DNA from 3 places in the Bacillus pacificus genome. Region 1 is predicted to be linked to each of the others. Evidence: riboswitches for the same ligand, from Rfam matches in the RefSeq annotation. Region 1 holds a riboswitch; each other region holds the start of a gene.
What was found. Region 1 has a riboswitch for S-adenosylmethionine ahead of LMD38_RS17115 (MFS transporter). Riboswitches for the same ligand answer to the same signal wherever they lie in the genome.
Positions count from the first base shown of each region.

Region 2: linked by a shared signal. The riboswitch ahead of LMD38_RS25145 (MetQ/NlpA family ABC transporter substrate-binding protein) and the one ahead of LMD38_RS17115 (MFS transporter) in region 1 are both predicted to bind S-adenosylmethionine.
Region 3: linked by a shared signal. The riboswitch ahead of LMD38_RS13770 (ECF-type riboflavin transporter substrate-binding protein) and the one ahead of LMD38_RS17115 (MFS transporter) in region 1 are both predicted to bind S-adenosylmethionine.

Region 1 covers NZ_CP086328.1:3,276,104-3,286,756, forward strand. The annotation lists gene brnQ (branched-chain amino acid transport system II carrier protein) at 1-824, opposite strand, end outside; gene LMD38_RS17105 (FMN-dependent NADH-azoreductase) at 1,063-1,755, opposite strand; gene LMD38_RS17110 (arsenic resistance protein) at 2,199-3,164, shown strand; gene LMD38_RS17115 (MFS transporter) at 3,220-4,437, opposite strand; SAM riboswitch class I at 4,547-4,652, opposite strand; gene LMD38_RS17120 (DUF4153 domain-containing protein) at 4,786-6,033, opposite strand; gene topB (DNA topoisomerase III) at 6,303-8,447, opposite strand; gene LMD38_RS17130 (hypothetical protein) at 8,781-9,356, shown strand; gene LMD38_RS17135 (multicopper oxidase family protein) at 9,367-10,653, opposite strand, start outside.
Region 2 covers NZ_CP086328.1:4,889,750-4,900,402, forward strand. The annotation lists gene LMD38_RS25130 (FAD-binding oxidoreductase) at 1-482, opposite strand, end outside; gene LMD38_RS25135 (DUF6612 family protein) at 594-1,358, opposite strand; gene LMD38_RS25140 (NAD(P)-dependent alcohol dehydrogenase) at 1,504-2,412, shown strand; SAM riboswitch class I at 2,493-2,607, shown strand; gene LMD38_RS25145 (MetQ/NlpA family ABC transporter substrate-binding protein) at 2,694-3,506, shown strand; gene LMD38_RS25150 (methionine ABC transporter ATP-binding protein) at 3,519-4,559, shown strand; gene LMD38_RS25155 (methionine ABC transporter permease) at 4,534-5,202, shown strand; gene LMD38_RS25160 (SDR family oxidoreductase) at 5,240-6,016, opposite strand; partial or broken gene LMD38_RS25165 (RNA polymerase sigma factor) at 6,402-6,724, shown strand; gene LMD38_RS25170 (DUF4256 domain-containing protein) at 6,792-7,358, opposite strand; gene LMD38_RS25175 (S9 family peptidase) at 7,462-9,420, opposite strand; gene LMD38_RS25180 (hypothetical protein) at 9,992-10,507, shown strand; gene LMD38_RS25185 (hypothetical protein) at 10,527-10,653, opposite strand, start outside.
Region 3 covers NZ_CP086328.1:2,609,941-2,620,593, reverse strand. The annotation lists gene LMD38_RS13785 (peptidoglycan D,D-transpeptidase FtsI family protein) at 1-1,661, shown strand, start outside; gene LMD38_RS13780 (macrolide family glycosyltransferase) at 1,999-3,177, shown strand; gene LMD38_RS13775 (aspartate/glutamate racemase family protein) at 3,226-3,906, opposite strand; SAM riboswitch class I at 4,060-4,175, shown strand; gene LMD38_RS13770 (ECF-type riboflavin transporter substrate-binding protein) at 4,315-4,863, shown strand; gene LMD38_RS13765 (ABC transporter ATP-binding protein) at 4,874-6,574, shown strand; gene LMD38_RS13760 (energy-coupling factor transporter transmembrane component T family protein) at 6,567-7,367, shown strand; gene LMD38_RS13755 (YjcZ family sporulation protein) at 7,503-7,610, shown strand; gene LMD38_RS13750 (LytS/YhcK type 5TM receptor domain-containing protein) at 7,703-8,971, opposite strand; gene LMD38_RS13745 (protein kinase family protein) at 9,060-9,941, opposite strand; gene LMD38_RS13740 (GrpB family protein) at 10,069-10,578, shown strand.

The sequences.
Region 1 (10,653 bases):
TTTGAAACTTTTGCTAATACTGCACCACCATTATCTAAATGACCAAGTTTTGCAACACTTGAAGCTCCCATAAATGAAAGTGCTGAATAAATCATTGCTAAAATAGATGCAGCAATCAATGTTGCTTTTGCACAAACAATCATAATGTCTTTTTTTGTTTTTGCGCCCTTTTCTTTAATCGCATTGATGATGATAATACCGAATACGAATGATGCTAACGTATCCATTGTTAGGTAACCTTCTTGGAACCCTTTAAAGAACGCATGTGATGTATATGCCTCTGCGGGTGCTTGCATTTCTCCCATTGGATGAATAAAAGCAAATACTACTAAAATCCCAATAAACGTTAATTTAATTGGCGTTAAGATTTTTCCTACAATATCGACAATTTTCGCGGGATTTAGCGAAAAAAAACAAGTAATGCTAAAAAATATAATTGTAAAAAGAATGAGTGCTGAAGAATCCATAGCTTCTGGTACAAAAGGCTTCATACCAATTTCATAAGAAACGCTGCCTGTTCTCGGAATAGCGAATAGTGGACCAATCGCTAAATATAAAACTGTCGTAAATACAATGCCGAACACTGGATGTACACGACTTGCTAACGATTGTAAATCTTCTTTACCTGAGATTCCAAATGCTAATACCCCTAGCAACGGTAAACCTACACCTGTTACTAAAAATCCAGCGTTAGCAATCCACACATTCTCTCCTGCCGATTGACCAAGCATTGCTGGGAATATTAAATTTCCTGCCCCAAAAAATAGTGCAAATAACATTAAACCAATAACAACTATGAACGAAAACGGTACTTTATTCGTCATAATATAACCTCCATTCAAAATAACCTATGTCATTTCCAATTTTAACTAATTGAATTTTCTGAATATTTAACTTAAGTATCAACTATTCTTGAACTCATTATAGTTTGATATATAATATTTTGCAATACTATTTTCAAACTTTTCATTTATTTTATAAATATACATTTTTTAACATAGAAATAGACTAAAAAACCAACATGGTCATCCATGTTGGTTTTTCCATTTTACTATCAATTAATTAAAATTTCGCCGCTACTTTCTTAACGTTCTCTAAACCTTCTTCAACAATTTGCTGTGAGCGATCTGGATATTGGTTGTGCCCTTCAATTACAACAGTCTCTGGATTTGTAATTCCCCAGAATCCAAGTACATTCGTTACATAATTAACGGCCATTTCCATAGGAGCCATTTGTTCTGAAGAGTAATCTGAGCCACGAGCACCTAACACAACAACTTTCTTATCACCAGCTAAACCTACTGGACCATTTGCTGTATATTTAAATGTTTTTCCAGCTTGAGATAAGTATGAAATATATGTGATTAATGGTGCTGGTACTGTGAAGTTCCATAGCGGGAACGCAAATACAACTTTATCAGCTTCTAAAAACTGATTTAAATATTGATCTACGGTTTCTACAGCCTTCTCTTCTTCTGCTGTTAACTCCATTCCTTGACTACGTTTATATCCACCTGAAATAGCAATATTTCCGTAATACGGAAGATCTAATGCAAATAAATCTAACTCCGTAATTTCTGCATTGGGGTTTGCTTCTTTATAAGCACTTACAAATGTTTCATACATTCTTGAACTAACTGCTTGCTCCGCTGGACGATCGTTTGCTTTTACAAATAATATTTTTGACATTGTTTTATTCTCCTCTACTTTTTGATTTTCTTCTTTTTTACCAAATAACGAGCTAAATAATCCCATTTTCTTCACCTAAACTTTCTTATCATATTCATTATTCATCATCACAAAAATTCTTATTCTAATAAAGTGAAACTTTAATCAGTGGGGTTCTTCATCCCCCACTGATTATCAGCCCTCACCAATCGGACTTTTATGGGCAGTTGATCCTCACCTAATTTCTTTGCTTTCGCTGAATTTTGAGATGGGGGTCTTACTGCCCATTAAAGTCGGATAAAAAGTTCCAATAGATACCTTAAGTAAAGATACAAAAAACTTTTTGTTATTTAATTACCTTATGTAAGTGATTGTAATATAGTAACTTACTTTAGTCAAGTAACTTTTAATAAAAAAATAAATCTCAAATTAAAAATATTTACTAAAATACAATTGAATACCAAATACGACTTTATTACTTGTATAATAAAATTAGAGAGGAAAATTCATATTTTAGAAAGGATTTATTCATGAGCACTATAGAAAAGATTCAAACTTTTATTATTCTTTTTGCTGTTACATGCGGCATCGTACTCGGACAATTTAATTTCATACATATGTATTCAGACAAATTTATTGTTCCCTTCTTATTTTTCATGCTATATGGATTATTCCTCAGCATCCCATTAAAAGAAATAAAAAACGGATTTCACAATTTAAAATTTGCGGGAACAAGTCTTACTATTAACTTTTTATGGACACCTTTACTCGCTTGGGGATTAGGTGCACTATTTCTTTCAGATCATCCCGCACTTTGGGTTGGATTTATTATGTTAATGGTTACTCCGTGTACAGACTGGTACTTAATCTTTACTGAAATAGCGAAAGGAAATGTAGCACTTTCTACTGCGATTTTACCTGTAAATTTAATTTTACAAGTACTACTCCTTCCCATTTATTTATTTTTATTCGCTGGTGTTATGAAGACTGTAGCGGTTTCTGTTTTAGTAGAAAGTATTGTTATCGTAATCGTCTTACCATTTTTACTTGCACACGCTACAAAATTCATTATGAATAAACTGAAAAAAGCTGAAACGCTCGAGAATAAACTCATTCCGTTTTTCAGCTCTGCCCAAATTGTATTTTTAAGTTTAGCAATCGTAGCAATGTTTGCATCACAAGGTAAATATTTACTACAAAATATGAATGTCGTTTTATTATTACTCATTCCTGTTCTATTGTTCTTCATCATTAATTTTGTACTAGGACAATTCATCGGGCGCGTTATGCGTTTATCTTATAAAGATACAGTAAGTCTAAACTTAACAACGTTAGCAAGAAACTCACCTGTTGCACTTGCTATTGCTGTAACAGCTTTTCCAAATGAGCCTCTTATTGCACTTGCACTCGTTATTGGACCGTTAATTGAGCTACCAGTACTTGCTTGTGTTTCACAGGTGTTGTTACTTATTAAGAAAAAACGACAATACGCATAATAAAAAACGTCCCGTAATAGGACGTTTTTTATTTTTGAAAAATTTCATACAACACTTATTTCTTATGTATCAATACAAATGAAATAACCGAAACTACAAACGTAATAATCCCAATAATAATAAATATAATAGACGCGGAAATTGACTCTAGGGAATATCCAGTTATTGCAATTCCTATCGGAGTTGATACTAGTAATAACGAATTTAAGAAACCGAAAAATCTTCCTTGCACTTCATTTGGAATTAACTTTCTATACAACACTCCAAAATATACATTACTTACTCCAAATGCAATTCCTGACAGGAAATAATAAACTGAAAATAATATCAGATTTAACGTCGTACCCATTGCCGCATTAAAAATTCCCATAATCGCAGTACATATAAAAGCAGTCGTAATCGTTTTATATGTACGAATCTTTTTCGTAATAAATGCTCCTATTAAAATCCCTATCGGTGATGCCGCAAAAACTATACTATACCATCGCGTAGAAAGATTCATTTCTCTAACAACTATTACTTGCAGTGAAAGTATACATGCTGCTCCAAGTAAATTAATGACCGCAGCGCTCATTAGTAATGTCTTCAACGATTTGTTACTATTAATAACAGAAAATCCCTCTTTAAAATCTTCATAAAAAGGCTTCTTCTTCTCTACTTTTAATTCACGTGGAATTTTGATTCTCATTAAAATTAAAAATGATACAACAAATGTAATTGCATCTAATAAAAATACTCCATGAAAATTAAAAATACTAATTAAAAAGCTAGCCATTAAAGGAATGGCGACCGATATGATTTGTATTGATATTTGCCTCAGCGTAATCGCCTGTTGAACATGCTTTTCTTCCACATATGTTACTAACGCTGCATTTGAAGCTGAAGTAAATAAAGCACTCCCAATTGAACGTATGATAAGTAAAATTAGTAACGGAATGTATAGCATTTTATTATAAAATGCTATAACTGCAATTAAAATCATAACGATACATCTCATAACATCCGCAATTATCATAAGCTTTCTTCTCGACATTCGATCTGCTAACGTTCCTGTTACAGGTGCAAATAAAATTGCCGCCGTTGCAATTGCAATATTTACCCCCGAAACGAGTGATGGCGAGTTTGTTAAATTCATTACCCATAACGGTAAAACAAGTGTAACCATAGAATTACCTATTAAAGAAATACAACTTGCTAAGAAAAAATAAGAAAAAACTTTATTACTCCATATACTAGAGCTATTCTCTTGTATATTACTAACTTCACTTTTCACTGTACTCTCCCCTCTACTCACATATTCTTCTTCTCCTTCTCTTCGTCACCATCCTTTAAAATACAAAAAACCTTCTTCAAAATAAGAAGAAGGTTTACTTATAACCATCTTCTTATCTTTTAGGACTTTTAGATCCTACAGGATTTAGCACCTTTATATAACATTAGGTTGCTGAGGCTTCGAAGGGCCAGTCCCTCCACCTCTCTTAATAAGAAGTTTTTATTCCATTATCTGAATTTTTTATATATTACATCAAAATGATTTCAATATATTTTTCGATGCAGTTAAAAGAGGATGACATCTATCATCCTCTTTTAACAAATTTGTCGTTACATTAACAGTTCCTTTCTAATTAAAAATTAAAGGAAACGTAAATATAACGAAAGCTGCCCAAAGTCCGTAAATTGGCAAATACTTCGTAACAGCATCTTGGATAGCTGTCGGTCCTGATTTGTTTTGCAAGAAACGCATATAGGAAAACATAATCCAAATGAGATTTGCCCAAATCAGTATGTTTACTCCTAAAACAGCAAGTCTATTAGGTGTAATACCGTAAGAAGAAAGTCTGAATACGATGGCTGACAATGCTACAGTGTCAATAATAAGTGCCAGAACAATTAAGGCGAAATTTATATAATCTGAAATGCTCTTTTTCTCGTCTGAATCACTCTCAACGATAGAAAATATAGTAACAGCCAATACACCAAGGAGTATTCCGTTAAAGGCCATTAGAAAATTACGATCCAAGAATGGATTTTTCCCGACCCAAATTACCGTTATAAGATAAATAAACAATGTGATCAAGACAAGCGGACTAAAAATTTTAGATATGTATGGCGTAATATTTTTAGCAAGTTTAAGATTCAATGATACTAAGTATGCAGCCACTACAGCGAGAGCGGCAGCTCCAAATAAAACAACATTACTAAAATAGAACTCTCCTATATCCAAGTCAACAAAGCTAAATAATCGCATGGTGAATATTGCTAGTATCATTCCACTCACTGCCATGCTCGCATAGAGAAGGCAATATTCTAAATTAAATTTAATATACGCTAATCTTGTACTGCCTTTTGAATATTCATTTCCCGTAAACGCAAGTCCCAATAAGACCCATAGCAATATAGGAAGATGTAAATACGCAAGGATACTGCTGTCTTTATAATTTAATGGCAACATATTGAGATACAACCCGGCAATTAGGAACAACGCTGCAAGGGAATAAATAATACTTTTTTTCGGAGTATTATTGTAAACAAAATAAGCAGCGATAAAGGGAATTACACCAAAAGCCAAGTTAATTGGAGCAATTGCTTCCTGCTCAACAAAGTGGAAAATGATTTTCGTGCTTAGCCCTGCTAAAATAGCTAGCATGCCCATGAATAAGAAACCTTTTTGAAACAGCGATACTTTTTCTTTATTTGCCGTCTCCTTGAAATGTAATCTTTCATACCAAGCAGCTAGAACCTGAGAATCAGGTTTTTCATCCCATGCTTGTGAGAATGACTTTCTAAAAGCTTTCGGGTCTTTTCTATACATTCTCTCCAACTCATGAGGGTTATCCATATTTTCAATAATCAAATTGTGATCGTTCATAGTTTTACCTCCTCTAATAAAAAACAGTGTTGTTACCTTTCTATAAAAAGCACCTCACTGATTTATCACGATATTGATTTTAATACAAAATTTATTGTTTTACAATAAATAATTATCAATTATAAAGATTTTTTTATTGTATATTTTATTTCAAATAAAAATAAATAGCACTCCTTATTCAAAAAAATATCCTATAGTATAGACTTTTTTAAGTGTCTATTCTATAGGATACATTTTAATTATCATATTTTTTTATTTGTTGAAACAACTTAATTCTCAAACACAAAATTAATCTTATTATCTTTCCACTCTAACTTCGCATCAAATGTTTTCTCGCCCTTTTTAAAGCCTTTAATTAAATCGGTCTTTTCACCTTTTAAGAGCTTTGTCATATTCTTTTGCGAAATTGTTTTACTTAATATCTTCTTCGAAATGGTAAAGTCACATTGCGTTGTGTTGTAGTTAGAACAGCCGTAAAACGTTGACTTATCAATCACGTCGCCATCACATTTTTTACAGCTACCAACCTTTTTACCTGTTGTAAATTTTGATCCTTTTCGCTCAATCGATTCAACATGTAATCCGGTGAAATCCCACTTCTCAGACATTTCAACCGCATCTTCAATAATTTTAGCTGATAACTTTTTCGTTTGTTCCATAAAAGTTGCTGGTGATGCTGTACCTTCGCCGATTTCCGCAAGGCGCTGCTCCCATTTCGCTGTCATTTCTGGTGAAGCCAGTATTTTATCACCGATTGCAGTAATTAATACTTTTCCTTTATCGGTTGCATACACTTGGTTTTTCTTCACATCTATATATTTACGGTCTTTCAGCATCGTAATAATTCCAGCGCGAGTCGCTTCCGTACCTAAACCTTCTGTTTTCTTTAATACTTTCTCCAGCTCTTCATTCTCTAAATACTTACCAGCTGTTTTCATTAACGTAATAAGTTGTCCTTCAGTATAACGCTTCGGTGGTTGTGTTTTTCCTTCTTTCACTTTCACCTTTACAACTTTTCCTTCTTCACCTTCAGCTACAATTGGAAGAATGGTTTCGTCATCTTTATCGTCTTGGAAAATAACTTTACGCCATCCTTCTTGAATTTGCTGTTTTCCTTTTGAAATGAATTCAGCACGTTCATCTACAAGCGTTACAATCGTTGTATAGTCAAAGATTGCAACTTCATAATGAGCGGCAATCAGTCTTCTTACGATCATATCGTAAATTTTCTTTTCATCACCTGATAATTTGCTTGGGTTTGTAACTTGCTCTGTCGGAATAATGGCGTAGTGATCTGTTACTTTCTTTTCATTCACATAACGCTTATTATTCATAATCGATTCAACCGGAGCTGGTAATAAACCTTTATATTCATCAAACTGACTTAACTTCTGTAAAATATCAGGGAATGTTGCCGCTTCACCTTGTGTAACATAGTTGGAATCTGAACGAGGATAAGAGACAATTCCTTTTTGATATAGTGCTTGCGTTATATCAAGCGTCTTTTTCGGTGAGAATTTAAATGCTTTATTTGCCGTTGCTTGTAGTGATGATAAGTTAAATAAAAGCGGAGGCTGAAATTCTTTACGCTCCGTTTTCATTTCCTTCACTACTGCTGGTTTACCTTGGCAAAATGCCGCAATTTTATTCGCCATATCAGGGTCTTGTAAGCGGGATTCACTATCCTTCTCCCATTTCCCCTCATACTTCTTTCCTTCTATATTAAAGGTTGCGAACACTTCCCAGAACGGCTCTGACTTAAAGTTTTCTATTTCCTTTTCACGCTTTACGATTAACGCGAGTGTCGGTGTTTGTACACGACCAGCTGAAAATACATCATTCATTCCTTTTTTCTTTAACAAAATACTAAACACACGTGATGCATTCATACCAACAACCCAATCCGCACATGACCTTGTATACGCCTCATAGTACGTATTGATTGTATCTGATTCGTCAAGCAAGTTTTTAAATCCTTGATAAATAGCTTGTTTCGTTAAAGATGAAATCCAAAGACGCTTCATCGGCTTTTGCACGTTACAAAGATTAATAATGTTTCGTACAATTAATTCCCCTTCACGCCCAGCATCGCCCGCGTGAATAATTTCTGTTACTTGAGGATTATGTAACAGCTGTTTCACAACATTAAATTGCTTATACTTTGACTTTGTTACTTCAAATTGAAAACGCTCTGGAATCATAGGTAACGTATCAAGTGACCATTTTTTCCACTCTGCGTGATAATGTTCTGGATTACATAACTGCGTCAAATGACCAATTGCCCATGTACAGTACGCTCCATTTGGAAATAACTCATTTGCTTCTACTTCTAAATAACCATCTTTCCGGCGATATTTAAACTGTGAAACAAGAGCCAAACCTTGATCTGGTTTCTCGGCAATAATTAATTTCATTTTATAACTCCCTATCTGTATTCCAGTGTTACTTTCGTTGTCTATCTGTTTAGAGGCGATGATAAAACAACAATCTTATTTATCATTCGCGGGTTACTCCCTGTAATGGGATAACTATAATATTATACGCTTATTCTTTATGGCTTCACAATAGAAACTCTTCATTTAACTCTTACATTCACATGCTCATAATTAAAAAGACGTCCCAAAAAATCAGGAGCCTTCTTACTCACATTAATTAAATTGTGCAGATAATATGCAGATTTAAATACGCATGATTTCTCTCCATATGAACATATGATGAAATGAACGATAAGACAGGGAGGTATCATGATGTTTGCTTATACGTTAACTGCCTTAACACTTTGTTGTATCTCGATTATTATCACATCATATATTTCTAAACGTAACGGTACCCTAATGGAGTATATGGTATTTATCATGTCTTTTAGTATGAGTATCGGTTTAAGCATAGGATTTTATTTAGGTATTCTTTTTAAAGGAGAATTACTCTATTCTACTTTGCTTGCGATTTCGATTAGTGGTTGTATCGGTTTTGTAGTTGGTCTACGTTTTCACCTATATACTGCTTTAGAAGGCATGTTCTCTGGATTAATGGCAAGTATGATGGGAGCAATGATTACAGAAATGTTAAATGCTCAACAAGCTCACAGTATACTGTTTATTAGCCTTTTACTTACGATAACAATAACTATGTCATGTATCATTCAAATTTTATCAGAAACCTTTTCTACTTTTATCCAACAGCGTTTTTTGTTATTACTTTCAATTAGTGTGGTAATTATCGTGGCCGTATTCGTGACATTCCCAGATCATACTCCCCCGCCTTCACCCGGGCATGATCAACATATAGCACCGAAAATGAATAAGCAGCTATCCATAGGATAACTGCTTCCTATTATTCTGGCTTATTAGGAATGTTTGGGTTTGGAACATAGTCAGATTTATAATCTGTATATTTCACTTCCGTTACCATCCCTGCTGAAGCATGATGTAAATCGTGACAATGGAGCATCCAATCACCCGGATTGTCTGCTACAAAGGCTACTTCATACTCTTCTCCTGGTTTTAAGTTCAAAGTATCTTTCACAATTGGAGAACCTTCTATCGGTTTTCCATCTTTACTCAACACCTGGAAGAAGTGACCATGTAAATGCATTGGGTGATCGTCCATTTTAGAACGATTCACCAATTTTACTTTTACTAAATCACCCTTTTTCACTGAAATTGGGTCGATATCCGGAAATACTTTTCCGTTAATTGTATATACCATTTCATTTCCATTCATTTGCGTATTTAAGTCCATATTATATGTGATAGTATACTGCTGATTTAACGTGAAACCACCAAGTTTTTTAGCACCATATGCCGTCATATCTAATTTCGGTAGTTTTTCTTTTTTGTTTGCTTTATCTTTCATCTCTTTACTACCTTCATATTCAATAACAACTTTCATGCCTTTTGCACCTTTATTTTCTGAATGATCTTCAACATACCATTTCCCAAGATTATTAGCAGTTAATTCAATATCATAACGTTCACCCGGTGCAATTGAAATAACTTGATCCTTTATAAGTTTTGGATCGTTTATTGGTTGACCATCTGTCGCAATAACTTTTATATCATGACCGTGAACATGTATATCATGTAATAGATAACCAGCATTAACGAGTCGAAGACGAACTTTATCTCCCTTATTCACTTTTAATGGTTCTACTAAATCCCCGCTTTTACCATTGATTGTGAATAAATCATACGTACTCATATCATGACCTTCCATCTTCATATTTCCATGGCCCACTCCTGCCATATTGCCTGAATCTTTTTTATCACTGCCCATGTCCATATCAGAATGATCCATGCCTTTCATATCATCATTCTTTTTCGTATTTTCATTATCCTTAGATTTATTACCTGTTTGCCCTTTTGTCATTTCTTTTAACTGCTTATTAATTTCCTCTTTACCTGTTATCCATTCATCTAACATTAATGTGTAATCTTTATCATACTTTTCATTTGTATCTTCTACAATAAGCGCTCCATACAACCCTCTATCTAATTGATTTACAGAATCTTGATGTGAATGATACCAATACGTTCCTGGGACGTTCGCTTCAAATTCGTAGGTAAAACTTTTTCCAGGTTCAACCGCATCTTGTGTCACGCCTGGAATTCCATCCATATT
Region 2 (10,653 bases), 1.6 Mb from region 1:
ATCAATGCTTCATGACGAATATCACGACCATGTACATTTACACTTAATGAACCACCAACCGTAAAAATATTTTGCGACTGCATCACCTGAACAGCAAGACCATATGGATTTACTTTCTTCTGAATGTCATTCCACGTGGCACCACTTTGAACTGTAATGCGCTTCTTCTCTGGATCAAATTCTAATATTTTATTATACCCTTTCATATCAAGCATCGTCCCATGCGGATAATATGTCTGCCCGCCCTGACTATGTTGCATACCAGCAATAGAAATCTTCTCCCCAGAAACATTCGCATCTTGCACTAATTTTATTAACGAGTGCTCATCCGTAGCACTTTCAACACGTTTTATTTTTGTCGGGAGTAACTTTCCTACATCACTCATAATCGGATGATTTAATTGCTCCTTATATGTATTTACAGATGTCACAAGCAACACTGTATAAGCCATCATAACCACCGCTATCTTTCTTTTTTTCAAATGACACTCTCCTCTTCTACATCTTTTCCTCTTCATATTGTACCTATTTTCCTATGAATAAAGAATATAAAAAAGAGGGACCTTATTTTAGGTCCCTCCTCATCAAAACTGTTACTTTGCTGCTGGCAATTGTATTGGATCAAACTTTTCATACGACGTATATTTTGCGTTCGTAATAATGTGTGCTTTATCCTTGCCATTACTACTCATAATCATGTCTATCTTTGCTGATTCATATTTAAAATCTTTTGTAATGATATATTCTGCATCCACTTCTTCTATCTTCGCATTTTGTGCTTGTAACATTTTCTTCTGCGTTTCATCCATGCTAGTTAACATACTTTCTGTTTCTTGCCCTTTTAATGTAAATTTCAGTTTATATTTATCTCCGCTTTTCTCCATCTTCATTTTATCTAAAACTACTTCCGGTACTTCTAACTTATCTATAATATCTTGAGTTGCTTTCATTCCACCAGCGTTTAATTGCTCCTCTGGTACGGTTATAACTTCTCCCGTATTAGGGTTTTTTACCTCACCAGCAACTTTACCATCCACAGTATACACTACAACATCTGTACCGGAAATATTCATTTCAGAACGAGAATTCTTTGTCTTTGGCTCTAATTGCATCTTAGCCTTTAATATATCCATCTCTGTTCCCTCAGCTTTTACCCCTACACCATATGTCATCGTTACATGTTCTTCATTTTTAAAAGCTTCGTTCGTTTTCTTGAAAACATCCTTCGCCTTTAATTCCTTTTCTTTTTGAACTGATTCTTTTTTCGGCTCATCCGTCTTTGCTGTTTTCTCATTACTACACCCTACCCCTAGACTGATTGCAAGCACTAAACTTGAAATAAAAATAATTTTTTTCACACTGTCGCCCCCTTTCCCAAAATAATATCACCTCTCTTCCTATGAAATCTATATAAATTTTAATCTATATTCGCTATATAGCGACATGTTTAATGAAGACTTTAAATATGATATAAATAACAACAACTCATTTCAGGAGGTCATTATGAAAGCAATCATTTGCACACAGTATGGACCACCTAACGTTCTTCAGCTTCAAAATATAGAGAAACCTACCCCTAAAAAGAACGAAGTATTAGTTAAAATTCATGCAACAAGTGTATCGACTGGAGATTGTAGAATACGCGGATTTAATAGCCCTCTATTATTTTGGATTCCTATGCGGATCATATTAGGTTTTAGAAAACCGAGAAAGCCTATACTCGGTGTAGAGTTATCCGGCGAAATCGAAGAAATAGGAACAGATGTAACTCAATTTAAAAAAGGAGATCAAATTTTTGCATTAACAGAGCTTAATGTCGGTGGTTATGCAGAATATACATGTGTACATGAAAGTGGATTAGTAGCATTAAAACCTACCAATGTAACGTATGAGGAAGCAGCAGTTATTCCCTTTGGCGCAACTTCGGCACTACACTTCCTAAGAAAGGCTCGTATAAAAAGGGGGCAACAAGTACTAATATATGGCGCATCTGGATCAGTAGGAACAGCTGCCGTACAACTTGCTAAATATTTTGGCGCAACCGTTACAGCTGTTTGTAGTCATTCAAATTTTGAACTCGTGCAATCTTTAGGAGCTGACAAAGTAATCGATTATACGAAAGAAGATTTTACTAAGCGAGGGGAATACTATGATGTTATATTTGATGCAGTTGGAAAATATAAAAAATCCTTTTGTAAACAAGTATTAACACCTAATGGAATATATGTATCTGTTAATGGAATGATGGCAAAGGTAAGTAAAGAGGATATGATTCTACTAAAAAAACTAACTGAAACAGAACATTTAAAACCTGTTATTGATAGAACTTACCGATTAGAAGAAATTGCTGAAGCTCATATGTATGTGGAAAAGGGACATAAGAAAGGTAACGTTTCGATTACCTTAAAATAAAATATATTCAGAAAATAATGTTGACAATTCTTTTTGTAAGATTTACTATTAGTACCATATCAAAAAACTACATACACATACTCTTATCAAGAGTGGCGGAGGGACTGGCCCGATGATGCCCGGCAACCGAGCTTATAACGTATAAGCTAAGGTGCTAATTCCTGCAAAACGAGTTTTCGTTTTGGAAGATAAGAGAGGAATCTATTTTGTCTATTCGGCACCTCTCTTATTTTTGAGAGGTGCTTTTTATTTTGGAACGTATATTTAAGGGGGAATTATAGATGAAGAAAGTATTATTAAGCATTGTAAGTGGGGCTGTATTATTATTAAGCGCATGTAGCGGGAGTTCAGATAAAGAAGTAAAAGCGTTAGATGAGAAAAAGATTACTGTCGGTGTAACAGGAGGGCCGCATGAACAAATTTTTGAAAAGGTAAAAGAAGTAGCAGCGAAAGACGGTCTCGAAATTGATATAAAAGTATTTAATGATTATGTAGCACCGAACGTATCCCTCGATGAAAAAAGCCTTGATGTAAATAGCTATCAAACAAAATCATATTTAGACGTATTTAAAGCGGAACGTAATATGAAATTAACCGAAGTATTTTCAACAGTAACATTCCCTATGGGCGTATATTCTAAAGACATAAAAGATGTAAAAGAATTAAAAGAGGGCGATGCAATTGCTGTACCGAATGACCCAACGAATGAACTTCGAGCTTTAAAACTATTTGAAAAAGCAGGTATTTTAAAAGTTGACCCAAAGGCTACAGAAAAAGCGACTGCAAAAGATGTAATTGAAAATCCAAAAAATTTAAAGATTGTTGAATTAGAGGCATCTCAATTACCAACACAACTAAGTGAAGTAAAAGCAGCTGCAATTAATACAAACTTTGCATTAGGTGCAAAATTAAGCCCTGCAAAAGACTCTATCTTCCGCGAGGGGAAAGATTCACCATATGTGAACTGGATCGTTGTTCGTACTGAAAATAAAGATGATGCTGTTATAAATAAACTAAAGAAAGCTTATCAATCTAAAGAAGTAAAAGAATTTATCGAGAAAAAATTTGATGGTTCTGTTTTACCGTCTTGGTAGGAGCTGACGATAATGATTGAATTGAAAAATGTATCCAAAGTATTTACAACAAAAAAAGGGAATGTGGAAGCTCTTAAGTCTACTTCCCTTCAAGTAAAAAAGGGTGAAGTATTTGGAATCATTGGATATAGTGGCGCTGGCAAAAGTACGTTAATTCGATGTGTAAATTTATTAGAAAAACCAACGACAGGAAATATCATTGTAAACAGCCAAGACTTAACAACTTTATCAGCAAAGGAACTAGCAAAAGCGAGACAAAAAATCGGGATGATTTTTCAAGGATTCAATTTACTTAAAACTGTTACCGTTTATGAAAATATCGCATTACCGTTACGTCTTGCTGGCATTCCAAAAGTAGAAATTGAAAAAAGAGTAGAAAAGTATTTACGCATTGTCGATCTTTTTACTCGAAAGGATGCCTATCCAAGTGAACTTTCTGGTGGCCAGAAACAACGTGTTGCCATTGCACGTGCACTATCACATGAACCTGAAGTGTTATTAAGCGACGAAGCAACGAGTGCTTTAGATCCAGAAACAACTGATTCTATTCTTGACCTCTTATTAAAGATTAATGAAGAAATCGGGATCACAATTTTATTAATTACACATGAAATGAACGTTATCCAGCGTATATGTGACCGGGTTGCTGTTATGGAACATGGATCAGTAGTCGAAAGTGGGACTGTGAAGGATATATTCACAAGCCCACAACATATAACGACGAAAAAATTTGTAAATAGTGCATTTGCAGCAAAAATTCCAGAAGACGTACAAAAAGAACTTCAAACTACTGGTGAAATTGTAACTCTTTCTTTTATAGGAAATTCTTCAGGAGAACCAGCATTAGCTATCGCTACAAAACGTTTCCAAGTATATCCGAATATTTTATCCGGTAATATTACTCAATTAAAACATGAAGCATACGGGAAACTTGTCATTCATATGCAAGGGGAACAAAATGAAATCAACCGTGCTTTATCATTTTTACAAGAACAAGGAATCATCGTAGAAGGAGGTAGAACAGACCATGGAAAACAAGTCCTTTTTGGATGAATGGGGTAAAGTTATATGGGAGGCGACCATACAAACCTTTCAAATGACATCTATTTCATTACTCATCTCGATCCTTATTGCACTGCCACTTGGTGTCACACTTGTTTTAACGAGACCTGGTGGACAGCGAGAAAACAAAATCATTTATCCAATTCTTAATACAATTATTAATATCATTCGCTCTCTTCCATTTATCATTCTATTATTCTTCATTCTACCTTTTACAAAATTTCTAATGGGAACATCCATTGGTGTGCAAGGTGTTATCGTACCGCTTGTCGTCTTCACTGCTCCCTATATCGCAAGATTGATGGAGACCGCATTATTAGAAGTCGATCGTGGTGTGATTGAAGCTTACCAAGCGATGGGCGTTTCTACTATAAAAATTATTTGGCACGTCATGGTGAAAGAAGCTCGTCCCTCCCTTGTACTTGGATTAACAATTGCAACGATTGGCTTAATCGGCGCAACAGCAATGGCTGGTCTTGTCGGTGCTGGTGGACTAGGGGACTTAGCATATCGCTTCGGGCATTTACGCTATGAACCTGAAGTAATGTATGCAACTGTCTTTATTTTAATTATCCTCGTACAAGGATTGCAGTCTTTAGGGAATGGTGTTGCACGAAGATTGAAGAAAGATTAAAAAAGAAGGTATCTCACCAGTGTGAGATACCTTCTTTTTATCTTTTAAATCCACCTTCTGAATGAATAACTTGTCCCGTAATCCACTCTGCTTCTTCGCTTACTAAAAACTTAATGAGTCTTGCTGCATCCCTTGGTTCACCAATTCTGCCAAAAGGAAACATCGGCTTTAATCCTTGCTTTATCTCTTCAGTCATCCAGCCAGTATCGGTTGGACCTGGGTTAATTGCATTCACTGTTATTCCTAAATGAGCTACCTCGGCTGACAACGAATTAGTAAGAGCATCAATAGCTCCCTTCGTTGTTGCATACGCCAGTTCTCCAACCATAGGTCCTTGAAATTGCCCCGAAGTCATATTCACAATTCTACCACCAGATTTCTTATCAAATCCTCGGGCAAATTGACTACTTAACAATGTAGTCGCACGAACATTGACCATGTAGTGCTTATCTAATTCTTCAGCAGTCAAATTAGAGAAGTCATTATTCATAGAATACGCTGCATTATTAATTAATATATGAGGGTAACCTAGTTGTTCAGTAACTTTATTTATAAGCTCTTTCGGCGCATCATTCTGAGTTAAATCTAACTCCATGCTCGATACTTTCACACCGTTTTTTAGTAACTCTTCTTTTAATTGTATTTGTTCACTTTGATCAACGCCCCAAGGCATCTCTTTATCGTACGCTGTCCAATACGTAAAAAATATATCGTATCCTGCTCCAGCTAATTCTTTACAAATCGCTGCGCCTATACCATCTAGACGACTTACACCTGTAACGACTGCTATTTTATTTTTTAATTGATTCATCATATACTCCTCCAATTTAAAGGACGCATACTTTATATAAGAGATATGAATTTCCCTACACATTATCCTTACAAAAGGGATGTACAAGCCAAATATGCGGTCCTTGCATGATTTACAGATAGCTAAATAAACCCTCACTTACGAGAGAAAAATTTATCTATCTAGTTTCTAATCATTACAAGCTCATCCACATATTGAGTCCTTGTCTCCTTTCCGTATATCTCCAAATTTCATTTTAACATTAAAGATTTAATATTTCAAAAAATGAAATGATTACTCCTATTCATGAAGTATCATGTACTATAAAACGTAGTTAATAACGAATTTGCATTTAAGTGTATACATTTACTATTACCTATCCGTTGTATAAGTGTAGGGAGGAAAAATGATGAGAAAAGAAAATATATTGACCTCCTATCTTATCAATTTAGGGGAGGAAGTGTTCAAACTATTACTAGCGAAAGGGGCTATAAAAGAAGGCGCAGAAGACATCATCCAAAATACTTTCTATAAAGTATACACATTGCTAGATAGCTTAACCGAGGATAACATACGTCCATGGTTTTTCAGAGTCGCATTAAATGAATACATTGACTTAAAGAGAAAAAAGAGCAACAGAACATCTATTTAACTGAAGAGATTTATTCAAAATTACAATATACAGACCGAGAACTGGATGCTGTTTTAAATAAAGATGAGATTTTCTATCTATATATAAAACCAGAGAAATAATAAGAAAAGAGCCTAAGTATAGGCTCTTTTCTTACTTACTCCAAATTTAAACTCTTAACGAACCACGAAATCCTCTAGCAGCATAGTATGAATCTGCTCCATTGTGGTACACAAAAACGTGTCCAAAGCGATAATCGCAAAATAGAGCTCCACCAAGCTCTCTAATATCTGAAGGCGTTTGTACCCAGCTTGATGATTTCATATCGAACTCCCCAAGTTGTTGCAACTGTCGATATTGTTCTTCTGTTAATAGTTCAATACCCATAGCAGTTGCCACATCAATAACGTTATTTTCCGGTTTATGCTTCTTTCTTGCTTCTAACGCTTCAAGATCATAACAAAGGCTTCTACGACCTTTAGGACTCTCCTTTGAGCAATCGCAGAAAATATACTCGTCCTTCTCTTCATCATAACCAACAACATCCGGCTCACCGCCTGTTACTTCCATTTCATTAAGTGACCATAATTTTTCAGCATTAGCTTCTATCTTCGCTTCAACTTTAGCCCATTCAAGACCTTCATGGCGGTTCATGTTTTTCTCAAAACGAGCTTGTAATGCTTTTAATAGTTCTTCACGTTGTTCTACAGATAACTCATTTTTATTCGCTGTCATATTCGTCCTCCGAATTACGTTTCCTTATAATCATAATGGTTTGCATACAGTTTACAACAATCTGACCCGATTACACAACGAAAAATCCCTGTACGAATATCCATTATATAGTACGAAATCCCTCCATACTTTCCCCAAGAATATAATGTGAAAACCACATCAAGTTCTGTTTCATAATAGCTACATTCATTCCTGGCTGATCAGAACTATATGCCATTCCTTTAAATATCATTAATTCTGTATCAACTTCCATTTCTCTTAATCCTTCATATAGCTCATATGCATTTGTAATGGGAATTCTTACATCCTTTTCTCCGTGTTGAATTAACGTAGGCGTACAGGCTGATTTAATATATGTCATTGGTGATGTCTTCTTATATATCTCTGGGTCATTCCATGGATTATTTCCTAAATACATGCTAATAAAGTAAGGGATATCGGTATTTACATAATGGGTACTCCAGTTCGTAATTCCGCCTCCAACTGAAATAGCTTTAAATCTACTGCTAAATGTCGAACAGAAAGCTGATATATATCCTCCGTTACTCCATCCCATAGCTCCTACTCTATCTTTATCTACAATCCCTTGTTCAACTAGTGCATCCACTCCAGATATAACATCATCATAATCAGCAATTCCTTGTTTTCTATAGTTTGCTTTTAAAAACTCATTACCGTAACCAGAACTTCCTCTATAGTTTGGTTCTAAAACGATAAAGCCTTTTTCAACAAACTGTTCAATCGGATATTTCTCATTGAAGCAGTCTGAAAATATCGGAAAGGATGCCCAAGCCGGACCTCCATGAATTACTACTAATAAAGGATATTTTTTATTTGCGTCAAACTCTACTGGGATTGATAAAATACCCTCTATTTCAAGACCATCACTATTTTTCCACGAGATGATTTCCCTGTTACTTTTAAGCTTCCCGTCGAAAAAGCTATTTTCATTCGTTATTTTTTTATCATCCAAATAGATTTCAAAGGTTTCATTTGTTATAGCCTTACTATAGGTTATATGATTTCCATCCTTTGTTATAGAGGCATCCATTATAAAACCATCTACGTTGTCACTTAATACTTCCATAGTGCTATCTTCAGCTAGTAATCCAATACGATAATTCGTTTTATCCTGCCATCTAATTAAAATTCCTTTAGCTGTCCACTGTAATGGCATAACCGTACTATCAAAGTTTGTTAAGGGCTGAATTACCTCTCCAGTATGCATATCATATATCTCTAATGTACTCTCTTGTATATGGTTTCTATAATACTCCTTCTCTCTTATGCTTGCTGCGTAGCACATTTTACTGCCCTCAGGAGAAAAGCAAACGCTCCCGCCCAACAACCTATCTACATTCATCTTTTGTAGTTCCTCAGCTTCAACATCTAATATATATAGATCACCATTCATATGATCGTTTAGGCTTGGTGTAGCCATACATACAACCTTTTTCCCATCATTTGAAATATCAAAGTCATGGATATAAAAATCCTTACCATCCGTTAATTGATAAACACCGTTACTCTCTCGTTCCTCTTTATCATTTTGTATCACTTTTTCTATTTCAATGTAGCATAAACAATTATTCTGATGTTCCTTACCTACATGTTGAAAATCTCCATATAGCTCCTTACGTTTCTTTATTTCCTCACATTCTTTTGACTGTGTAATATAATAAAAACCTTTACCGGTAGGATCCCATTTGAATGTACTGATCCCTTCTTCCTCATTAGTAATTTGTACCCCACCGTAACCATCTAATGACTTAACGAAGATTTGACTTTTCCCATTACCAACAGGGCTAAGGTATGCAATATCCCTAGAATTTGGAGACCATAATGGGCATGTACTATCTATATCCCCATTTGTTAATGGATAACTTTGCCCTTTACCTTTTTCATATATCCATACATGATTTCTATATGTATTGTCTTTCCAGTTAGCTGTCCTCTTAACAAATGCTACATTTTTGCCATCATCGCTTATATTGGTACTTGATAAGGTTGGTAATGAAATAATCTCTTCTATACTTAAATATGTTTTTTCACTCACTTTCATCAATATGCCCCCTTGTAATGTCCATAAATCTCTCGTCTCTTTTTGTCATAATAAAGGAAGTTGTTTACGGATACTTAAAATATTAACGAAAAATTCAGATAAATAAAACCAAATCTGATAAAGTGAAAATTTAATCTATAGGGTTCTATCCACTTACCAATTTTCGATGTTCTTTTTCGGCATAAAAATACCCCTTTAGATAACATATCTAAAGGGGTACAGATTCGTATATATATTTTAAAGCTATATATATTTAAAATAGATTTGTACTGTTTTGAAGAAGCTACATTTAATATTAAACAACAACAAAGAAAGGATTGATTCCTTAATTTACAGGAAATCTTCTTTTTCTTTGTTGTATTTTTCTTAGGCATACAAAATTCTCCTTTTATTGGTACTAGCCCTCAGACCCTAGCCAGCACTTTCACCTAAAAACGAAGTAATTACTCCGGTTAAATAAATTGAATATTCCGTTTATTTTTTATCAACTTTTTATCATTGCGTTTACATTAAATGTAATTTAACATTTAATTTGAAAAGGAAAATAATTCAAAAAAAGGGATTGAATGGAATGACAAACTTTAAAAAAATATTATCTGGGGTTACAGCAACCGCTTGTGCATTTTCTGTAGTATCTTTTTTTCCTTCAATATCACAAGCAAGTGAAGTTGAAAAAAATGTAAAAGAAACAGTAAATGCAGATGTTACTAATTTTTCTACACCACTTTACGAAAGCGCTTTAAATAAAGGTAATGATGGTGACATTCAATATGTCAATCCTAACCCTGGTGGTGGAGATGGCTATAATCAATACGTAAGTAATAGAACTGTTAGAAATTCAGCAAATGAGAGAAGTTTACTTATAGGTTTATACTCATTAGCTGGCGGATTTTGGTTAGGTTTAGGGGCGTCTATTATAGGTTATTTAAATGGTAATCAAACCTGGGATTATGCTGTAAAAACTCTATATAGACATAATAATGGTAGCTATAAAGTTTCAACATTATTATATAAAAATGGTCAAGTTGTAGCATCTGGTAAATCTAAGATATTAAGTTATAAAGAATTAGGCAAATGGTATTATTAATTAAAAAAGAAGGCTGAATTCAGCCTTCTTTTTTTTGGATTTTTGCTATTAACATAAGTGTACCACCGAATAAAATTAATGGTACTGCAATTTTCCAATCAAGTTGTTGTTTTATAAAAAACATTGAAATTAATAATGGTGAAAAA
Region 3 (10,653 bases), 670 kb from region 1:
TAGATAAAAAAATTGAAGAGTTAAAAAGAAAACGAGTTACAGATAAAAATCTTCAAGGTTTAACAGATAAAGATATTAAAGTGTTAGCTATTAAAAGTAAGATGACTTCTGGTTATCAAATGGCTCCTCAAATTATTAAAAAAGATGTTAGTGAAAAGGAATTTACTATAATTAGTGAAGGTTTAGCAAATCTCCCAGGTGTAGATGTGTCGGTTGATTGGGAGAGAGTGTATGTAAATGATGGATTATTCCGATCTGTTCTTGGAAATGTTTCTAATTCCGATGAAGGATTACCAGGTGAGCGATTAGATTACTACTTAGTACGTGATTATAGCCGAAATGATAGAGTTGGAAAAAGTTATATTGAGCAGCAATATGAAGAGGTACTTCATGGTACAAAAAAAGAAGTAAGAAGCGTTGCAGATAAACAAGGTACTGCAATTAGAACGGAAACAATTTCTGAGGGAAAGAGCGGTAAGAACTTAACTTTAACGATAGATATGGAATTACAGAAAAAAGTAGAAGAAAGTATAGAAAAAATATTAAAGGCATATAAAGGATCTGAATCTATGTTGGACCGTGCTTTCGTTGTAATGATGAATCCGAAAAACGGACAAGTATTATCAATGGCTGGGAAAAGACTTGTAGAAAAAGACGGGAAAACAGAAGTTGAAGACTATGCATTAGGCACAATGACTAGTTCATATGAGCTGGGATCAACAGTTAAAGGTGCGACAGTTTTAACTGGATTTGAAACGAAAGCTATAACACCAGGTACTTATTTTTATGATGCACCTATGAAGTTTAAAGGTACTAGGGAGAAGAAGTCTTGGAAAGAGTTTGGAAACATTGATGATTTAAGAGCGTTACAAGTCTCTTCAAACGTTTATATGTTTCATACAGCATTAAAAATTGCAGGTGTGGATTATGTGAAAAATAGTTCATTAAATATTAAACAGGAACACTTTGATAAAATGAGGTACTATTTCAGACAATTCGGATTAGGTGTTCCAACGGGCATCGATTTACCGAATGAAACAGCTGGACAAATTGGTAAAAAAGATAATCAGCCGGGTTTCTTATTAGATTACTCAATTGGCCAGTATGACACGTATACACCACTTCAGCTCGTACAGTATATTTCAACAATTGCAAACGGTGGATATCGAATGAAGCCACAAATTGTACAAGAGGTAAGAGAGCAAACGTCGCAAAAAGATGAGATTGGTAAAGTGGTGCATGCAGTAGAACCAATTGTTTTAAATAAAATTGATATGAAAGAGGAATATATAAATCAAGTAAAAGAAGGATTTAGAAAGGTATTCCAAGAGGGTGATGGAACAGGAGTAAGGGCGTTCCAAAAAGCATCTTATAAACCAGCAGGTAAAACAGGAACAGCACAGACGGTATACGGTGGAGAAAGTGATATTGGAAGAAATGAAAAAGGCGAGAGAAGAGAATGTTATAACTTAACGTTAGCAGGATATGCGCCATATGATAATCCAGAAGTAGCGTTTTCCGTAGTTGTGCCGTGGGTTATGAATGATAAATCTGGTATTAATTCTGATATTGGAAAAGAAGTTTTAGATGCGTATTTTGAATTGAAAAATAAGCGATTGACTGGAGAAACTGTAAAAATAGATAGCTCTAAAGAAGATTAAAACATATGAAATGTTATAAAAATAGAGTTGTCTTATTTAGGAATTAATTCAAAATGGGTGAGAAAGAAGAATAAAATTATTCTATCAATTATTCACATTTTATAAAATAAAACATATATTGATAGCATAGGACAAGCTGAAAAGCTTATTCTAACCTCACAGAACACTCCTTATCACGGTTTGGCATCTACTTATGTAGATGCTTTTTTTAATTAAATAACTGATAATTATTTATCAATCTAAAGTAGCAAGTATATTAGGACTATTAGGGGAAGTTTGACGGTAATAATTACAGTATGCTTAATAAGTGAATTGAAATGTAAGGAGTGAGAAATAAGTGCTAAATATTTTAGTGGTTAATTTTCCAGCAGAGGGACATGTAAATCCTACATTAAGTTTAGTTAAAGCTTATACTGAACGGGGGGATCACGTACATTATATTACGACAGAACAATTTAAAGACAGAATTGAAGATTTGGGAGCTATTGTATATACACATCCAGATTTATTAAAGGAGATTTCTATTGATTCTGAAACTCTAGATGGGCTGAATTCTTTCTTTCGTGTACATGTTCAAACTTCTTTATATATATTAGAAATTGTGAAACAATTATGTGAAAACATACATTTTGATTTCGTAATTTATGATATATTTGGTGCTGGAGAGTTAGTAAAGGAGTATTTACAAATTCCAGGCATAGTTTCTTCTCCTATATTTTTAATTCCTACTGAATTTTTGGAGACTTTACCTTTTCATCCTAATGCAGCAATACCATTCCGACCTGATGAAATTTCTGAACAGTTGTTATATCAAATGGATCGTGAATTTGGAGTAAAGCCTAAAAATAATCTTCAATTTATGCATAATAAGGGAGATGTTACTCTTGTGTACACAAGTCGTTATTTCCAACCTAATAGCGATTCGTTCGGAGAAAATAACATTTTTATTGGACCAAGTATTTCAAAGCGTAAAATAAATGTTGAATTTCCACTTGAATCGCTTAAAGATAAGAAAGTTATTTATATTTCAATGGGAACACTGCTTGAAGGGATCGAACCATTCTTTAATGCATGTATTGATGCTTTCTCAGATTTTAATGGATTAGTTGTAATGGCAATTGGCGATAGAAATGATCGTTCTAAAATTAAGGAAGCGCCAAACAATTTTGTAATTGCTCCATACGTACCTCAATCAGAAGTATTAAGTGAAGCAGATGTTTTTATTACACATGGCGGTATGAACAGTGTACACGATGCTATTCATTTTAATGTCCCATTTGTCATCATTCCACATGATAAAGACCAGCCAATGATAGCACAAAGATTAACTGAGCTTGAAGCAGCGCATCGGTTATTGAAAGAGAATGTTAATGTGCAAACGTTAAAAGAAGCGGTAACCGATGTTCTTTCAAATGAAAAGTATAAGCATGGAATACGAAAACTGAAAGATAGTTTTTTAGATTGTGGTGGTTCAAATGAAGCAATCACAGTGATTACATCTCTTTTAAATAAATAGTGTGGGTAATATAAAAGCATAGAGGCGCACCTTTATGCTTTTATATGATTATCCCGCAAACTGCACAGCAGTATTTGCATGTAAAAAAGCAGTATCAAAAACAGGAACAGTAAGGTCGTTTTGGGAAATGAGCAACGGTATTTCGGTGCAACCTAGTAGTATACCTTCTGCGCCATTTTGAATTAATGACTTTGTAATTTGTAATAGCTTTTCTTTTGATGTTTCTGAAATAATTCCTTTACTTAATTCATTTAAAATAACATGATGAATAAAATTTCTTTCCTCTTTATTGGGGATGATTGTCTCAATGCTATAATTCGCTAATCGTGATTTATAGAAGTCTTGTTCCATCGTTTGTTTCGTACCCAATAATCCGATACGCTTTATATTCTGTTCTACCATTTCTTTAGCACTTACATCACCTATGTGAAGAAGTGGAATGGATATTGCACTTTCCACTTCTTCAGCAAATAGATGGACCGTATTGGAACACATTAATAAACATTCAGCTCCGGATTTTTCAACCTTCTTTGCAACGGTGACTAATTCGTTTTTCACTTCTTCATATTGGTGATTTTGTAATAAAGTAGTTACTTCACCAAAGTCCATGCTATATAAAACAAGCTTTGCATTTTGATCGTATTGAGAGAGTGTAAGTGTATTAATATGTTTATAGTATAATGATGTAGATTCCCAACTTAGTCCACCAATTAAACCGATTACTTTCATCGTACATTCCTCCCGTAACTATTTTGAATTTATTATTTCACAATTCCGATAAGAATACAATGATTTAAATGTACTATTAAACAAAAAATAAAAATAATTAGAAAAGTATTGAAATTTATATTTTTTAATGCCATAATACGAATTACAAATTAATACTTATCCAGAGAGGTGGAGGGAACGGCCCTATGAAACCTCAGCAACCCCTATATATATTTATAGGAAGGTGCTAATTCCGCAGAGAACACGATGTGTTTTTTGGAAGATAAGAGGATTCTTGAACGTGAAAGAAAATGACCTCTTATGTAAGAGGTCATTTTTTGTTGTATAGAAAGGGAGTGTCGATGCATAATTCATTTTCAAAATAAATATAGAGTAATAAAAGTTGACTATTAAGAGAGGAGAATTGTAATGAACAAATTATCAACAAAATTAGTAGTGGCAATCGGAATTGGAGCAGCATTATACGGGATATTAGGACTTTGGGGATTTTCTATTGCACCCAATACATTTATTAAACCTGCGTTAGCTATTTTAACCATTTTTGGTGCGTTATTTGGCCCAGTGGCAGGACTGTTAATAGGACTTATCGGTCATACCGTAACAGATACAATTGCTGGCTGGGGTATTTGGTGGGGCTGGGTTTTTAGTTCCGGCATTATCGGCTTTGCAATGGGGCTCATTCAAAAAAGAGTTGGCTTTAGTGTGAAAAACGGGACATATAATAAAGGAGATATTTCCTATTTAGCTATTACTGGGTTAATTGGTATTGTCATTGCTATTATATTTGCTGGGGCATTCGATATTATCGTGATGGGAGAACCGTTTGATAAAATTGTTATACAAGTATTAGGTGCAACAATTGCTGATGTTATTGTATTTTTAGTTCTTGGATTGCCAATTACAATAGGGTTAGCTAAATCTAATAAAAAACATACACATTTAAAAATTGAAAAGTAGGGATGTTAACATGCAACCAATTATTTCTTTTGAACAATTCAACTTTCAATATAAGCATGCAGCGCAGCCTACTGTTAAAGACGTTACATTTCATATATATCCTGGGGAAAAAGTGCTGATTGCTGGGCGAAGTGGTTCAGGGAAATCGACATTAGCTCATTGTATGAATGGGCTAATCCCATTTTCTTATGAAGGGACTAGTACTGGTACTATTTTAATTGACGGAAAAGACCCGAGGAAAGGAAGTATTTTTGAACAGAGTAAACAGGTTGGAACAATTTTGCAAGATCAAGATGCACAATTTATTGGTCTTACAGTAGAGGAAGATGTAGCTTTTTATTTAGAAAATGAATGCGTAAATGAAGATGATATGAAAAAGATTGTTTCGGAATCATTAAAAAAGGTAAAGATGCATAATTTTCATAAACAAAGTCCACATGAATTATCAGGAGGACAAAAACAAACTGTTTCTTTAGCAGGTCTGTTAACAACAAATGCTCATATATTATTGTTCGATGAACCGTTAGCAAATTTAGATCCAGTTAGTAGCTTACATACAGTAGAACTTATTAAAGATATACATAAACAATATAATAAAACAATTGTAATAATTGAACATCGAATAGAAGAAATGTTAAACCTAGATTTAGATAAAATCATTTTAATTGATGAAGGAGAAATTGTTGCGATAGGCACACCAGAAAAGATTTTAGCATCAAATATATTACCATCTATCGGATTAAGAGAACCTATGTACATAGAAGGCTTAAAGAGATTGCATTTTGATAGTAATAATGACGTAATATACCCACTTGAAAATCTTCAAAGGGAAAGTGTTAGTGGAGTAATAAATGAGTGGATGGAGAAGCAAACTTTTTGTAAAGATACTCCTACAAAAAAAGAATTATTGAAAGTAGAGAATTTGTCATTCTCATATCCTAATAAACAAAAAGTATTAGACAATGTAAATTTCTCTCTATTTAAAGGGGAAATAGTAGCACTCCTAGGACATAATGGAGCTGGAAAATCAACACTAGCTCATAGTCTTATAGGGATAAACAAAACAAAAAATGATAGGATTTTAATTGATGGAGTAAATATCAATTCTTGGTCTATTCGTAAACGCGGTGAGGTTATATCTTATGTGATGCAAAATCCAAATCATATGATTACACAAGCTACTGTAATGGAAGAAATTTCATTTTCATTAAAATTAAAAAAATTTTCGAAGGAAGAAATTAAGCTTAGAGCAGAGGAAACATTAAAAATTTGTGGCTTGTATCCATTTCGAAATTGGCCAATTCAGGCATTAAGTTATGGGCAAAAAAAGAGATTAACGATTGCATCTGTACTAACAACAAATCCAAAACTTATCATATTAGATGAACCGACAGCGGGACAAGATTATTATCATTATAAACAATTTATGACGTTTATTAGAAAACTAGCTGCAAAGGGAATATCCTTTATTTTTATCACACACGATATGAATCTCGCATTAGAATATGCAGACAGAGCAATAGTTCTAAAGGAAGGAGAAGTTATTGCGAATAATACTGCATCTATTGTATTAGGTCATCCAGAAACGTTAAAAAGAGCGAACTTAAAGGAGAGTTCTTTATTTAAACTCGTTAAATTTAGTGGTATTGCAAATCCTGAAAGGTTTATGGAACTTTATTTTGATGATATTAGGAGGGAGGAAGGTGTATAATACATATTTTCATCGCATGGACGGATCAGTGAAATTGTTATTATTTATTTTTTGTATGACACTTACTTTTTTATTTTTTGATTTTCGCATATTGCTATTCGTATTTATAATTGGATGTATCGGACTTCTAGTTGCTAAAATTCCATTTCGTAAAATTTTTATTGTTTTTACTGTTATATTTACATTTAGTTTATTAAATTCTGTCATGATCTTATTTATTACACCAACCCATGGATCGGAATTAACTGGATCGTATACTTCATTTGTGTATATTGGATATGCAACAATTACATACGAAACATTATTTTATGCAGCTACACTTTCGTTAAAGTATTTTACGTTATTACCATTTACAATTATTTTTATTTATACGACTGATCCAAGCAAATTTGTGAGTAGCTTAAGTAAATTTCGAATTCATTATAAAATTACTTATGCGATAAATATTGCATTACGTTATATACCTGATATTCAGTCCGAATATAAAGTTATTAAACATGCCCAAGAGGCGAGAGGAGTAGCTTTTGAAAAAGGAGAAGCAAGTTTATGGATCCGCATGCAAAACCGTGTCTTAATTTTCTGGCCTTTAATTATTCATTCTTTAGAGAGAATCGATACAGTTTCAAACGCAATGGATTTAAGAGGATTTGGAAAGAAGGATACACGTACGTGGTTCTATACAAATAAAGCGAAAAGCCGGGATTTCATTGCTTTATTTGTAGGTATTTTCATTTTAATTGCTGCAGTATATTTAAAGTTACATGTATTTCAAAATTTTTGGTATCCATTTTAAAGCACTCTCAAATGAGTGCTTTTACTTATTTTTATATAGACATGCTCAAAAAAGGGATATTTACATAATGTATAATACGAACCAGTTAAAATGATCAACTACCTATTAGTTTTCAAACCAAAAGGAGGAGAAAATATGAGTTACGGTGGTTCTTGTGGTTTTGGTGGAGGTTTCGCTTTATTAGTTGTATTATTTATTTTGTTAATTATCGTTGGATGCAGCTGTTGGGGCGGAGGGTACTAATTTTTAATTAGTCTCCACAAATGTAAAACTAAAAAACATAGAAGATACTTATGTATCGAAACAAATAAAAAAGGAGCATAAATGCTCCTTTTTTATTTATTGTTAGATGCGTTTGTATTACATTTCGGAAATGTAATTGTCAAAGTAGTACCTTTATTCATAACGCTTCGGATTTTCAAATTACCTTGCATCGTTTCAATGATCTTAACAGCAACCATTGTACCTAAACCTGTACCTTTCGTTTTTGTACTAAAATACGGTTCGCCAAAGCGATTTATTTGCTCTTGTGACATACCAATTCCGCTATCTTCAATTCGTATGATAACTTTATTATTACTAATAGAAGAGGCGATATTTAAAGTGCCACCATTAGGCATTGCTTCAATACCATTTTTTATTAAGTTTAAAAAGCATTGCTGAAAGTGCTGTTTATTACCAACTATTGTTGCATTGGAGAAATCTTTCGTAATATGTACCGTATTCATATTACATAAGGGCACTATCATATTAATAACTCTATTTAACTCTTGTTCGACTGAAATATGATCTAATTTTTCTGGAGCAGGTTTGGCAAATGTTAAATAGTCATCAATAATTTCTTGAGCACGATTTAATTCTTCAAGTATATGGTCAATATATTTGTCTCTCGATTCGGGAGTTAGATTGGATGTTTTCAAAAGTTGTGTAAATCCTTTTACGACAGTTAAAGGGTTTCTTACTTCATGTGATATGCTAGCAGCGAGTTGGCTAACAATCTCCATTTTCTCCACTTTAATTAATTTTGATCGCATACATACTGCATCTTTTATAACTTCATTTATATAAACAATAAATAGCATTAGAGTAGTCGGTAATATTATGAAGTAAATAATATACAAATTATTTACTTCAAAATTTGATAAAGTTAACACAATCACAGTTGTAAATATTGCTAGGAAAAAGGTTAAAAACATGGAAAAAGCTACTTTTATTTTTCTATTATATGTATTAAATTTTGCGGATGCGAATGCTGTAATGATAAACATTATTCCGTAAACAATGACAGTTAGCATATTAAATCCATAAAATAAAAATCTTGTAATTAATAAAATTGTAAACAATATGATACCGACAGGGAATCCACCATAGAGTGTACCAATTATGACTGGGATTTGTCTTAAATCATGAATACAACTCTCATCCATATAGATAGGGTATCTCATACATAGAATAAGTGGGATACTCGAACAAAGAGTAATAAGTAGTATTTTATATTTCTTTAAATAGCGCCCGCTATCGTATATAAAATAAAAAATAAATATACTAATTAGAATGTAAAGAAGATTATTTAATACGTTTTGATTAATATAAACAAAGTTCATAATATATTTGCCTCGTTATTTTGAATTTCCATTTCATATATATTATACATGATTATAGTAGAAACTTTTTGCTTTTAATAATATAAGTTTATATTTTTTCAGTATTAGCCATGTTTAGCCACTCTTCATAAAATGTTTCAACCGATACATATCGTTCCATTCGGTTTTCATTTACAGCACGATACGCTATTTCATATAAATCCCTACTTGCTTCCCATTTTGTAAAGGAGCGATCTTTTCCACCACCTAAAATTGCGAAAGCCATTGCACCCATATTAAATACATTTGTTCTCGCATCAATCATAGCGTTTAGCTCGAATTCTTCAGGAGACATAAAACGTGAGGAACCCCATAATCTTCCCATTTTATTTACGTATGGTTTTTTAGAATATAAATCAATATCACAAATTTTCGTTTCATTTGTATTAAAATTATACATAATACTACCATCATAAAAATCTATTGCTACATAGTTTTTCTTTTCGACATATGTATGGAAAGAAAAAATGGAATTTAAGGATTGAACTCGTTTTCTAACAGGTAAATGCTTAAATTTATAAAATGGAGAGTTTGGATTTTTATATTTCTCAGGAGGCGGGAAACTCCAGTGCGAATGAAGACATTCACCATCAAACCAATCGAAAATTAATACATATCCAGATTGAACTGGAAAATGTTCAATTAGTTTTATAAGCGAGTTATGCTTTAATTCCTCGTATAGGGAAACTGATTTTTTTAACCGTTCAATAGCGTCGTTTATTGTTCCTTCGTATGCAATTGTTTGTGCCCCTGCGTATTTAATGAATTTTTTATGGCCATTTTTTTCAACACCAAAACTTATATTACCTGAATCTTGCTGGTCAAAAACTGCAAATACGGTTCCTAATTTCAAGAGCCAATCAAAATTATGATGTTCTTTTAATTGGAATGTTATTTGATTTAACTGAATTTCAACTGGTTTAGCTTCCATAATATACCTCGCATTTATTATAATTAAGTTGTATATTTCATTATTCGACATATTTTGTAAAAATCCTATGTTAATCACATGAAATTTTATAAATATAATGATGAATACTTATAGGAGTGTGAATAAAGTGGAACAACAAATCGTTATTAAATCATATGAAAAAGAGTGGCATGAAGAGTATTTAAAAGAAAAGGAAAAATTTATTTCTTTATTCGGAGGAGATTGTATTGCTATTGAACATATAGGGAGCACATCTGTACAAGGGTTAGGAGCGAAACCTTTAATTGATATGATGATTGGCGTAACAGATTTGCAAATTATCGAAAAGTGGATTGAAGATTTATTAAAAATTGGATATGAGTACGTTCCAAAAGAATCACCTAATTGGCGTTTTTTTAGAAAGGGAAAATGGAGAGCGGGCACTCATCATTTACATGTCTATATTTATAATAGTGACGAATGGAAAAACAATCTTTTATTTCGAGACTTTCTAATAAAGCATGAATGGGCACGTAAAGAATATAGAGAACTAAAAGAGAGACTTGCAGCTACATATCCTTTTGATCGAGTTTCATATACAAGTGCAAAAGCGCCGTTTATTCAAAAAATAATAAAGGAAGCTAAACAAATTAAGTGATCTTGAAATTCTCATTTTATTTTAATCTTGTTCTCATGTTCCTTTCTTTTTTATTTGATATTCTGCTGGTTACAG